DNA from 3 places in the Peribacillus sp. TH27 genome. Region 3 is predicted to be linked to each of the others. Evidence: riboswitches for the same ligand, from Rfam matches in the RefSeq annotation. Region 3 holds a riboswitch; each other region holds the start of a gene.
The links. Region 3 has a riboswitch for preQ1 ahead of JFU24_RS22575 (VUT family protein). Riboswitches for the same ligand answer to the same signal wherever they lie in the genome.

Region 1 (3,247 bases), 1.7 Mb from region 3:
TTAAAGCGTTTATAGATAAGGAAAAATAGTAAGAAGAGGAAGGCGAGTACAGCTAGTGTATATTGGTTCATTTCCACAGATAGGAGACCATAAGGGATTAAGGATAGAAAGAAAAAGTATATAAGATTGCCGAGTGCGGTCGCTAATAAAAAATCCTTGAAGGTTACAGAACTGACTCCTGCTGCCAAGTTAATTAAACTTGTTGGTATGAGTGGGAATATCCTTCCGGTAAACACGTACATAAAGCCATGCTCTACAACGGATTCTTTCCATTTTGGGCCCATTTTCTTTAAGAGAGGTGCCTGAAACCAGTTCCTGGCTGCATAAAAAATGAATCCTGATGCAACGACACTTGTAACCCAACTCCATAGGTACCCATATATGAATCCAAATATCGCGACATTGATGGTTAGGAGTAAAATTAAGGGTATAATGGTAAAAGAATTTTGGACAATCATCAACACAAATGTCACAACAAAAGTAAGCAAAAGGTTTTCTGTCAATATGGTTATAACTGAATCCAAATCACTTTTCCAAACCATGGTGAACAATTCTGCATTGGAAACGATAAATATTACTATTACCAGTAGACCGATTAAGGTCAGTATTTTTTTCAAAAGGTCACCACCATTCATTCTAATAGTTTATCATCTTCAGGTTCAATGGTGAAAAAAAGAGCTTCCGCATGAAGCAGACAGCTCTTTTCCATTATAGTGGGTTAACGACGCAAAGATTCCTTTATAGCCACTTTTCAAACTGAATTCTTTTGTTCATTCCATAAATGATTGGCGCACCAACCAAAAGGACGATGAATTCACCGACAGCCGTGGTCATCCAGCTTAACAAGAATGGAAAATCCAGGGCAAGGTTCAGTTCGATTGCAATTAAAAACATTGTGAACGTGAAAAAGATAATCGTAACGATCATCCGTCCTTTAATGCTCTTTATGAAGCGTGAGGCAAAAATGACAAGCAATAAGGCAAGCAGAGATTGCCCTACCCCGAATATCAAATCATATGGCACCATCGGCGAAAAGAGCAGATTCGATATGAAAACGCCGCCCACTATGCCGTAGATATATTTTTTATTAAATACAATCAGATGATTCAATATTTCCGGAACCCGAAATTGGTATATTCCAAATGATATTGGTTGAAACACAAATGAGACCACCACATATAAGGCGGCCAATAACCCGCTTATCACGAGTGTACGAACATTCATTTTATTCTCTCCCTAGTTTTTTATCGTGGGATGGTTACGAACCACGTTTAGGCTTTTGCCCGAAGACTAATAGTATCCCATGTAGGCTTGTTTCGTCAATTTGTAAAGAATGGTTTCAAAATAATAAGTTTTCAAGCTGTGGATGTCTCAAATGATTTTGATTTATTGCAATAAAGGATGATATTATTTTTACATGTACTTCAAAGGAGTGGATATAATATGTCGATCGAGAGTGTCAAGAGCCATTTTAAAAAATGGAATCGGGAAGGCGATGTAATGGAGTTCGAAACATCGAGTGCTACGGTGATTGAAGCAGCAGAAACCATCGGTGTTATTCCAGCGCGAATTGCTAAGACTCTTTCCTTTAAGGGGGAAGGTGAGCATGCGATTTTGGTTGTTGCCGCAGGGGACGCAAAAGTGGATAATAAGAAATTTCGTCAGACGTTCGGTTTCAAGGCACGAATGCTGTCAGCTGAGGATGTGCTTGAGCAGACTGGTCATGCCATTGGAGGAGTCTGCCCGTTTGGGTTGGCAAATGACCTAGATGTTTTCCTTGATGTGTCGATGAAGCGCTTTGAGTCTTTATTCCCAGCATGCGGAAGTGCGAACTCTGCAATAGAACTTAAACTCGCTGAATTATTTGAATATTCAGGAGCAAAGGATTGGGTTGATGTTTGTAAGGCATGGGAAGAAGAGCAGAATGAGGAAGCAGCAGTAGGTAAGGCAGTTGATGGATTTTGATTTATCGTACCAAAAAGAACCACATAGAATGGAAATGAGTCCACTTGGGTGGACTTTATTTGTTGATAACGAGAGACATTACCTGTTCCCTTTTTATTACTGGGTTTTTAGTTATAAGCTTTTAACTTGTTCCGAATAGGTTTGCTCCCATTTTCTTCTGAAAAGTTGACCGCAGATGTAAATTAACGGTCTAATTAGGGGAGGTTTGTTCAACATGGCGCATAGGCAAATCGTTCAGAAAGTTCGTAAGTGGAGGGTAAAAGATGTTCAATGAAAGCTATAAAAAAAACAATAGCAGTTACCTCAGTCTTAAAACTCTTTATGAAGAAAATATCACGGTTAAGAGCATTGCCCAGGAACTTGAGTTTTGCCATAAAAACGATTTAGCACTGGGGATACAAAAAGAATTGGAAAAAAAGAATTTCGATATATTGGCGGTAGAGGATCAAGGGGAAATTATCGGATATATCGAAAGGCAAGAACTTGGTGAAGGTAAGATTGCGGAGTATTTGAAATGTTTTACACCAAGAGAATTGGTTTCGGACTCAACCCCTTTGATTCAACTTCTTCATATTTTTAAGAATAAAACGAGGGTGTTCGTGTTAGAGAATAATTCAATTAAAAAGTTGATTACCCACGCTGACCTTCAAAAGCCTCCAATCAGAATGCTGATTTTTGGATATATTACCCTTTTGGAAATGAGGATGAGCGATATCATCATGGATAAATTCGGGGATGACAGTTGGTATCCAATGATCAGCGGAGATCGTTTAGAAAAGGCTACCGAATTATATAGGAGGAGAATCGATAAAAATGAGGATATCAATTTAATAGAGTGTCTGCAAATCAGTGATAAATTCGATATCATTCATAAAGATCAGGAATTGAGGTTCTTCTTCCAAATTCCTTCTAAAAGTAAAGGAAAGAAAGATGCGAATGCCATTCGGAAATTACGGGATAAGATTTCTCATGCTAATGAACTTGGGTTGGACATGTCCTGGATAGAAATCATCGAAGTGGTGGAATCCTGTGGCCAACTGCTCGAAATCTCTGAATCCTATCGGTATGAAAAATAAAATGATGGTGAGAGACGTTTTAGGTAGACCATACTTCAAATAACTCTGCAATTTTTAAAGCAGAGCTGTAAAGCATTCTCAAGACGAACTGGAATTAAGGAGAACCAGCTACTATGCTGGTTCCTTTTTGTTTAACCCCCTGACAGAAAAAACTGCCCATACGTGAGGCAGCTTCTTCAAATAGTTAGAACTCCGGTAGTTCATCC
Region 2 (3,247 bases), 1.8 Mb from region 3:
TTATGCTTTCCATTGTTTTTCCACTTGATGAAGGGCTTGTTGTAAAATTTCTTCTTGATTAGTACCTGGTTTAGTAAGGACGTTAGTTTGATAAGATTTTCCTTGGAAATCAACTGTTACTGTAACTTTTACCATTATGCATCTTTCCTTTCTTAATTCAGTATTAAATGGGAGTATTGTACGTACTTCTTTTATTCCCAAAGATGAATATTTTTCAAACATTTCGAAAGCAACGAATGTGAAGATTTAATATTCATAATTATCTGATATTTAAAAAGAAATGTCAACACTTTTTGGGGCCAGACCCCATTTCCCGAGATTTTGTATGTGCATAAAGATTGTTGTATCAGTGTTAAAGGCTTGTTGTGTAGGGGTCAGACCCTATTTCCCAAATAAAAACAACCTGGCTAGTTTGCATAACAGGCAGGTTGTTTTAGAAAATTTATTATTCAAATTTTGGTTAAGATAATTCCGATTAAGGCTGCAAATACGCCGGCAATTTGATAGGATTTTAGTTTTTCTTTGAATAAATAACATCCAGCAAATACGACCACTAAACAGTTTAGGCTGACGACAGGGAAAATGATGCTTGCGATGCCGGTATTCAACGCAAAGAAATAACATCCATAGGCTATGATGCTTAAAAAACCTACTAAGGAACCAATTTTAACTTCTTGTAGCTTGATTTTTTCATTCTTAAAGGCCAAAGCCGAAAGAAGATAAAGAGTTCCGCCCCCATACATTGATACTAGAATATCAAGGGAGTTTAAATGAAGACGTGTTGATGTCGTCATTAAGATGCCGAGCACACCAAAAGATAAAATGGAAAATAAAGTGTGCATAATCCAAGGTAAATATTGATGATTACCTTTAGCATTAGGTGTATACTGAATGACTAAGGTAGCGAGAAGCATGCAGGCTATTCCACTCCACTGCAAGGAAGAAATATGTTCGTGAAAAATTAATGCTGCACAGAGAATGGGGAATATTGCATTCGCTGCAATTAGTGGGGATGTCAAACTTGCCGGACCTTTTTCAAAGGCGCTTGCCATCTGGATATTTCCATTAGCGTTCAGTACACCAATTGCTGCACCCAGCATGATAGAAAGCAAGTTCAGGTTCAAACCATCCACAAGTACTCCATAAATTATGGACAAAATAAAAGCTACAAAATAAAAGAAAAATTGGATATGTACCTTTGAGTAACCCTTTCCGCTACTCCATTTAAAAATGCTGTTATTGATTCCGAAACACAAACTGGTGATGAGTGCTGCAAAGATCCACATTGCTTTAATCTCTTCCTTCATGTAGGATAAACTTCTTCTACATTTTAAGCTGAATACATGTAGGAATCAAACTAAATTAAAAAAGTATGATTGACAGATTAGATATTTTTTTCTATATTTACTATGACAATTTTAAAATATTTCCCGAAAAACGGGAGAGGTTCATAGCATCACCCTCTTAAAAAAACTATGGCTTTGATATTTTTCGCGAATCAACCATATCTTTGAGGAGATATGGTTTTTGTTATATAGAGGCCCACTTTATGAATCTCCCTGTGAAACGTGGAAGAGGAGGACTTTTTATGTCTGGAAGAAAAGAAGAAGAATTAAAAAAAGATATCACATTACTTGGGAATCAAGGCACAAAATATACATTCGACTATGCGCCTGAAATTTTGGAGTCGTTCGATAACAAGCATCCGAACCGGGATTACTTTGTCAAGTTCAATTGTCCGGAGTTTACTAGCCTATGTCCAATTACTGGCCAGCCGGACTTTGCAACCATTTACATTAGCTATATTCCTAGTGTGAAGATGGTCGAAAGCAAGTCTTTGAAGCTTTATTTGTTCAGCTTCCGCAACCATGGTGATTTCCACGAAGATTGCATGAACATCATCATGAACGATTTAATCGAGTTGATGGATCCGAAATATATTGAAGTCTGGGGCAAGTTCACACCTAGGGGCGGAATTTCTATTGATCCATACACAAACTACGGGAAACCAGGGACGAAGTTTGAGGAAATGGCGAATTTCCGCTTGATGAATCACGACTTGTATCCGGAAACTGTAGATAATCGCTAAACATTAGAGGAGCCTCTTATGCGGTTGGAGCCCCTCTGGTCATTTTTCAAAAATGACTGTTACGAAGCCTATTGTCTGGCAGACGCAATGTACCTATCACCGAATGCAGTAGAGGAGGATCTTCATTCTGTAATCAAAGCTCATTAAGAATGGTGCTCTTAGGCAGTTATCGCCAGTTACTAGGTTAGGGAAAAGTACAGAAAAACACAGCTACACAGGATGAATCCTATCGAGGGATTCACTGATTCTAAGATATTTAATTTAACCCGTCAAAACAGAATCTAGGTATTTTGTTTTGACGTTTTTTTTTGTAAATGAACCGTATAAAATGTGAAAAGTGCTACAAAGAAGAGTGATTATTATACGTTTTTCTGCATCCTCATTCAATAATTTTATCGACTTTGTCTTTATCGAAAACACAAATGTCCTTGTGCAAAGGAATTAACTCTTGATTGTTTTGTCAAAACACGTAATAATAGGGAGAGTTGATTTTGACAGAATATTTTTAAAAATAGGGGATGTCGGGATGAAAGTTGCGAAGTTTGGCGGGAGTTCACTTGCGTCAGGTGAACAGTTAAAAAAAGTATTCGAAATTGTGGTTTCTGATCCAGAGAGGAAGATTGTTGTTGTTTCGGCTCCAGGGAAACGCAATTCCGATGATATAAAGGTGACGGATTTATTGATTGAAGTTGCCGAACAGCAACTGCGCGGTGAGAATGGCCAGCTCTTGATAGAAGATGTGGTCACTCGGTATGCGAGTATTGCTGAAGAATTAGATATTTCAGAGGATGTCATTAAAGAGATTCGTGAAGATTTGCACACGTTGTTACGTGCAGATCAAAATAATCCGAAGCGTTATATGGATGCTTTAAAGGCAAGCGGTGAAGATAATAATGCGAAGCTGGTTGCGGCTTATTTTCAAAGCCGTGGGGTAGAGGCGCAGTATATGGATCCGAAGAAAGCTGGCTTGATTGTAAAGGATGAAGATGGATACACTAAAGTGCTGCCCGAATCATATGAGCGGTTATATGCTCTACGTGATGAGCCGGGAATTGTAGTATTCCCAGGGTTCTTCGGTTACACGTTAGATGGCGATGTTTTAACGTTCTCAAGGAGTGGTTCGGATATTACGGGTTCGATTCTTGCCAATGGGGTTAA
Region 3 (3,247 bases):
AGCAATTTTAAAAGATAATGGAATGAAAACCGGCGTGGAAACACAGGGAAGCCGTTGGCAGGATTGGTTTCTCGATATTGATGAACTGACTATTTCACCTAAGCCACCGAGTTCTAGGATGAACACGGACTTTGAGGTGCTTGATCGAATAATATCTAATCTTGCCAATCGACATCCCGATAATCATGTCTCGTTGAAGGTTGTAATCTTTGATGATGAAGATTATCAGTATGCGAAAAACGTACATTTCCGGTACCCGGATATTCCTTTTTATTTGCAGGTTGGCAATGATGACAGCAGGACGGCTAATGATCAGCAGCTGATTAGCGGACTTTTGAAAAAATATGAAGAGCTAATTGATAAAGTAATAGCTGATGATGAACTTAGAAATGTGAAAGTGCTGCCGCAGCTGCATACGTATATATGGGGAAATAAGCGGGGAGTGTAAAGGAAGAGAGTAAGAAGCAGTGTGATGCGCAAGATCAATCACACTGCTTTTTTTATGCGGACAATAAACTAAATACCACTATTATACCTCCTGAATGTGTGTAGCCTTGAAAGCCGTTGTGTATTTAAGGCCATATCCTAAAAAACGATCCATTCCAATATGAGCCGTCCAAATTAAACCTACCATTAAAATTGTATCCTGGTTTAGAGAAACAGCTAGTAAAATGATGAGTATTGATATTGTATAAGTATGAAACAAGTTATAAACCTTGGCACCAATTTGATTATTGATTAGATAGGCTAACATAGAAATGTCAGGTGTTAATAGTAATAAAAGGAAAATCAACCAGCTAAATTCATTTATTGAATAGATATAAATTATCGCTATAAGAACTATAAGCCCTTCAGAATGTATTAATTTTTTCACCATATTTAAGCCTCCTAATCTTTATTAACCATTGGTCAATGTATGTGCAAAAAATTATACAATACTCTTCATAATATTTTTAACGTGAAAATTAGCTAAGCTTTTTACATCTTGATATGAAAGTTGTGTATTAATATAAAATGTTATAAAGCCGTGGAGCGAAAGGAAAATAGACCATATTGATGCAGGGTTTAGTTTATTTTCTGTAAGGTCAGTCAGAGAACTGATTAGTTTTTCATATGTTTTATTAGAATCAAGTTGAAGTAAATGTTGAATTTCTTTTTCTTTAGATAAAAACATGATTGCATAATGATTTTGCTGGGTTAACCCAAACTCTATAAAGCATAGTAATATCTTCTCTATTTTTTGAGAAGCATTATTTTCAGTTAGGATGATATCATCTATTTTATTATTCAATAGAGAAAAATCCGTTTTTACCAAACTATAAAATATTTCGGCCTTATTTTTAAAATGATAATAAATGGCGCCATGACTACAATCTAATGTTTTAGCTAATTGCCGCATTGAAACTTTTGAATACCCAACGGATGCAAAAAGTTTCCGGGCTTCATTCAATACCATTTCCTTAGATAATTCTATTCCTTCTGATTTCCTTGGCGACATAGTATCACCTCCATATTTATTGACCAGTGGTTAATAACATCATATAGCAGTGTTTTTCAATTGTCAAATATTAGAATAAAATGATTTGACAGGAGCTACTCCAATCCACATATGTAGTAACAAAATTCGAAACATCAGCCATAAGTCTAATTATTAATAAAGTATTTACTGAATTCGTTTTAGAAATAGGTAATGTGGAAACTTCTTGATTTCCATTCGTTTTCAAGCTACGATAAATTAGGAAAAAGATAATCCGCTCATGCGGAAGAGGTTCTAGCTACCCTCTCAAAAAAACTAAGAAGAACAGTACTCTTTCTTAGGGTGCTGTTTTTTTTGTATAAGGAGAATGTAAGAAATGTTAAGAATTATATTGTATTTAGTGTCCATTGTCACCGCGAATGTGGTTACAGCAGCTTTTGCACCATTACAGCTTGGTGTGTTTATTATTCCGATGGGGACATTACTAATCGGGGGAACCTTCATCTTTCGGGATCTAGTTCAGAATAAATTTGGCAGAGTGAAGACGTATGTGTGCATTGTCACGGCACTAATATTATCAGCGTGCGTATCATTTTTATTAGGAGATACCCTTTTAATTGTGTTTGCTTCCGCACTATCGTTCGTGGTGGCAGAAACAGCTGATACTGAAATTTATACCCGGTTAAAACTTCCGATGAGTTGGAGAGTATTTTACAGCGGGATTGTCGGAGGATTTTTCGATTCGGTGATATTTGTTGTGATTGGACTTAGCCCACTTGGTGCCAACGTTCTGCCATGGGAAGCCGTACCCGCTGCGATTTTTGGCCAAATCATTGTTAAAACAGTCATTCAGTCAATCGGTGCCGCGCTGTTGGGCCGAATCAATGTAAGACTGGAGAAGCGCGTTATCTCCGGTTAAAATAGTAGGAGGGAAGCACTCAATGGATGGACCCAAAAAGGAAGAAGATAGATGCTATTGCCTGGAAGCTTTTCGTGAAAAATATGGTCCGGATGTCCAAGGAGACTGTATGAAGCTATCCTGCGCCAATTATCGGAAGCATAAGGGAATAGACAATCAAGATAAACGTAAACATTAATATAAATAGGAAACGATCTGTATAAGTAGAGAAGGAAGGACCAAATTTGGTTCTTTTTTTTTGTGTGAATTATAGGTTCGCGAGTAAATCGTGAAAACTCACGAGTAAATCAGCCAAATTCACGAGTAAATCGTGAAAATTCACGAGTAAACCAGAAACTTACGAGTAAATCGTGAAAATTCACGAGAAAAACAGAAACTCACGAGTAAATTAGCCAAACTTACAAGTAAATCGTGAAAACTTACGAGTAAATCAGCCAAACTCACGAGTAAATCGTGAAAATTCACGAGAAAAACAGAAACTCACGAGTAAATCGTGAAAACTCACGAGTAAATTAGCCAAACTTACAAGTAAATCGTGAAAACTTACGAGTAAATCGTGAAAATTCACGAGTAAATCAGCCAAATTCACGAGTAACCCCATAAAAAAAGCTTCCGGCACCGTCAATAATTGGTGTCGGAAGCCTTTTTATTAATTAGGTAACAAAATTTCTTCCGGGTTGTCTCCATCAATCCCCACTTTATATAGGTGATACTGTGGGTCGCTTTTGCCGAATTTCTTATCTACCATAAAATAGACCGTTTTTGAATCGCTGCTGATGACTGGGCGATCTGTGTATTCTTGAAGATGGGTCAGCTGCTTTTCGGTCTTGGTTTTGAGGTCATAGCTATAA

Region 1: it holds a riboswitch for preQ1, as region 3 does, so the genes downstream of both, JFU24_RS14210 (QueT transporter family protein) here and JFU24_RS22575 (VUT family protein) in region 3, are expected to answer to the same signal.
Region 2: it holds a riboswitch for preQ1, as region 3 does, so the genes downstream of both, queF (preQ(1) synthase) here and JFU24_RS22575 (VUT family protein) in region 3, are expected to answer to the same signal.

Annotation. Positions count from the first base shown of each region.
Region 1 covers NZ_JAEKEV010000002.1:2,666,862-2,670,108, reverse strand. The annotation lists gene JFU24_RS14215 (TVP38/TMEM64 family protein) at 1-617, opposite strand, end outside; gene JFU24_RS14210 (QueT transporter family protein) at 739-1,224, opposite strand; PreQ1 riboswitch class I at 1,231-1,275, opposite strand; gene JFU24_RS14205 (YbaK/EbsC family protein) at 1,444-1,965, shown strand; gene JFU24_RS14200 (hypothetical protein) at 2,229-3,041, shown strand; gene JFU24_RS14195 (DUF3892 domain-containing protein) at 3,226-3,247, opposite strand, start outside.
Region 2 covers NZ_JAEKEV010000002.1:2,600,398-2,603,644, reverse strand. The annotation lists gene JFU24_RS13925 (BA3454 family stress response protein) at 1-135, opposite strand; gene JFU24_RS13920 (DMT family transporter) at 450-1,307, opposite strand; PreQ1 riboswitch class I at 1,438-1,483, shown strand; gene queF (preQ(1) synthase) at 1,589-2,089, shown strand; gene JFU24_RS13910 (aspartate kinase) at 2,616-3,247, shown strand, end outside.
Region 3 covers NZ_JAEKEV010000002.1:4,410,823-4,414,069, forward strand. The annotation lists gene queE (7-carboxy-7-deazaguanine synthase QueE) at 1-448, shown strand, start outside; gene JFU24_RS22565 (DUF4260 domain-containing protein) at 530-877, opposite strand; gene JFU24_RS22570 (TetR/AcrR family transcriptional regulator) at 929-1,498, opposite strand; PreQ1 riboswitch class I at 1,760-1,802, shown strand; gene JFU24_RS22575 (VUT family protein) at 1,854-2,396, shown strand; gene JFU24_RS22580 (hypothetical protein) at 2,419-2,574, shown strand; gene JFU24_RS22585 (hypothetical protein) at 3,046-3,247, opposite strand, start outside.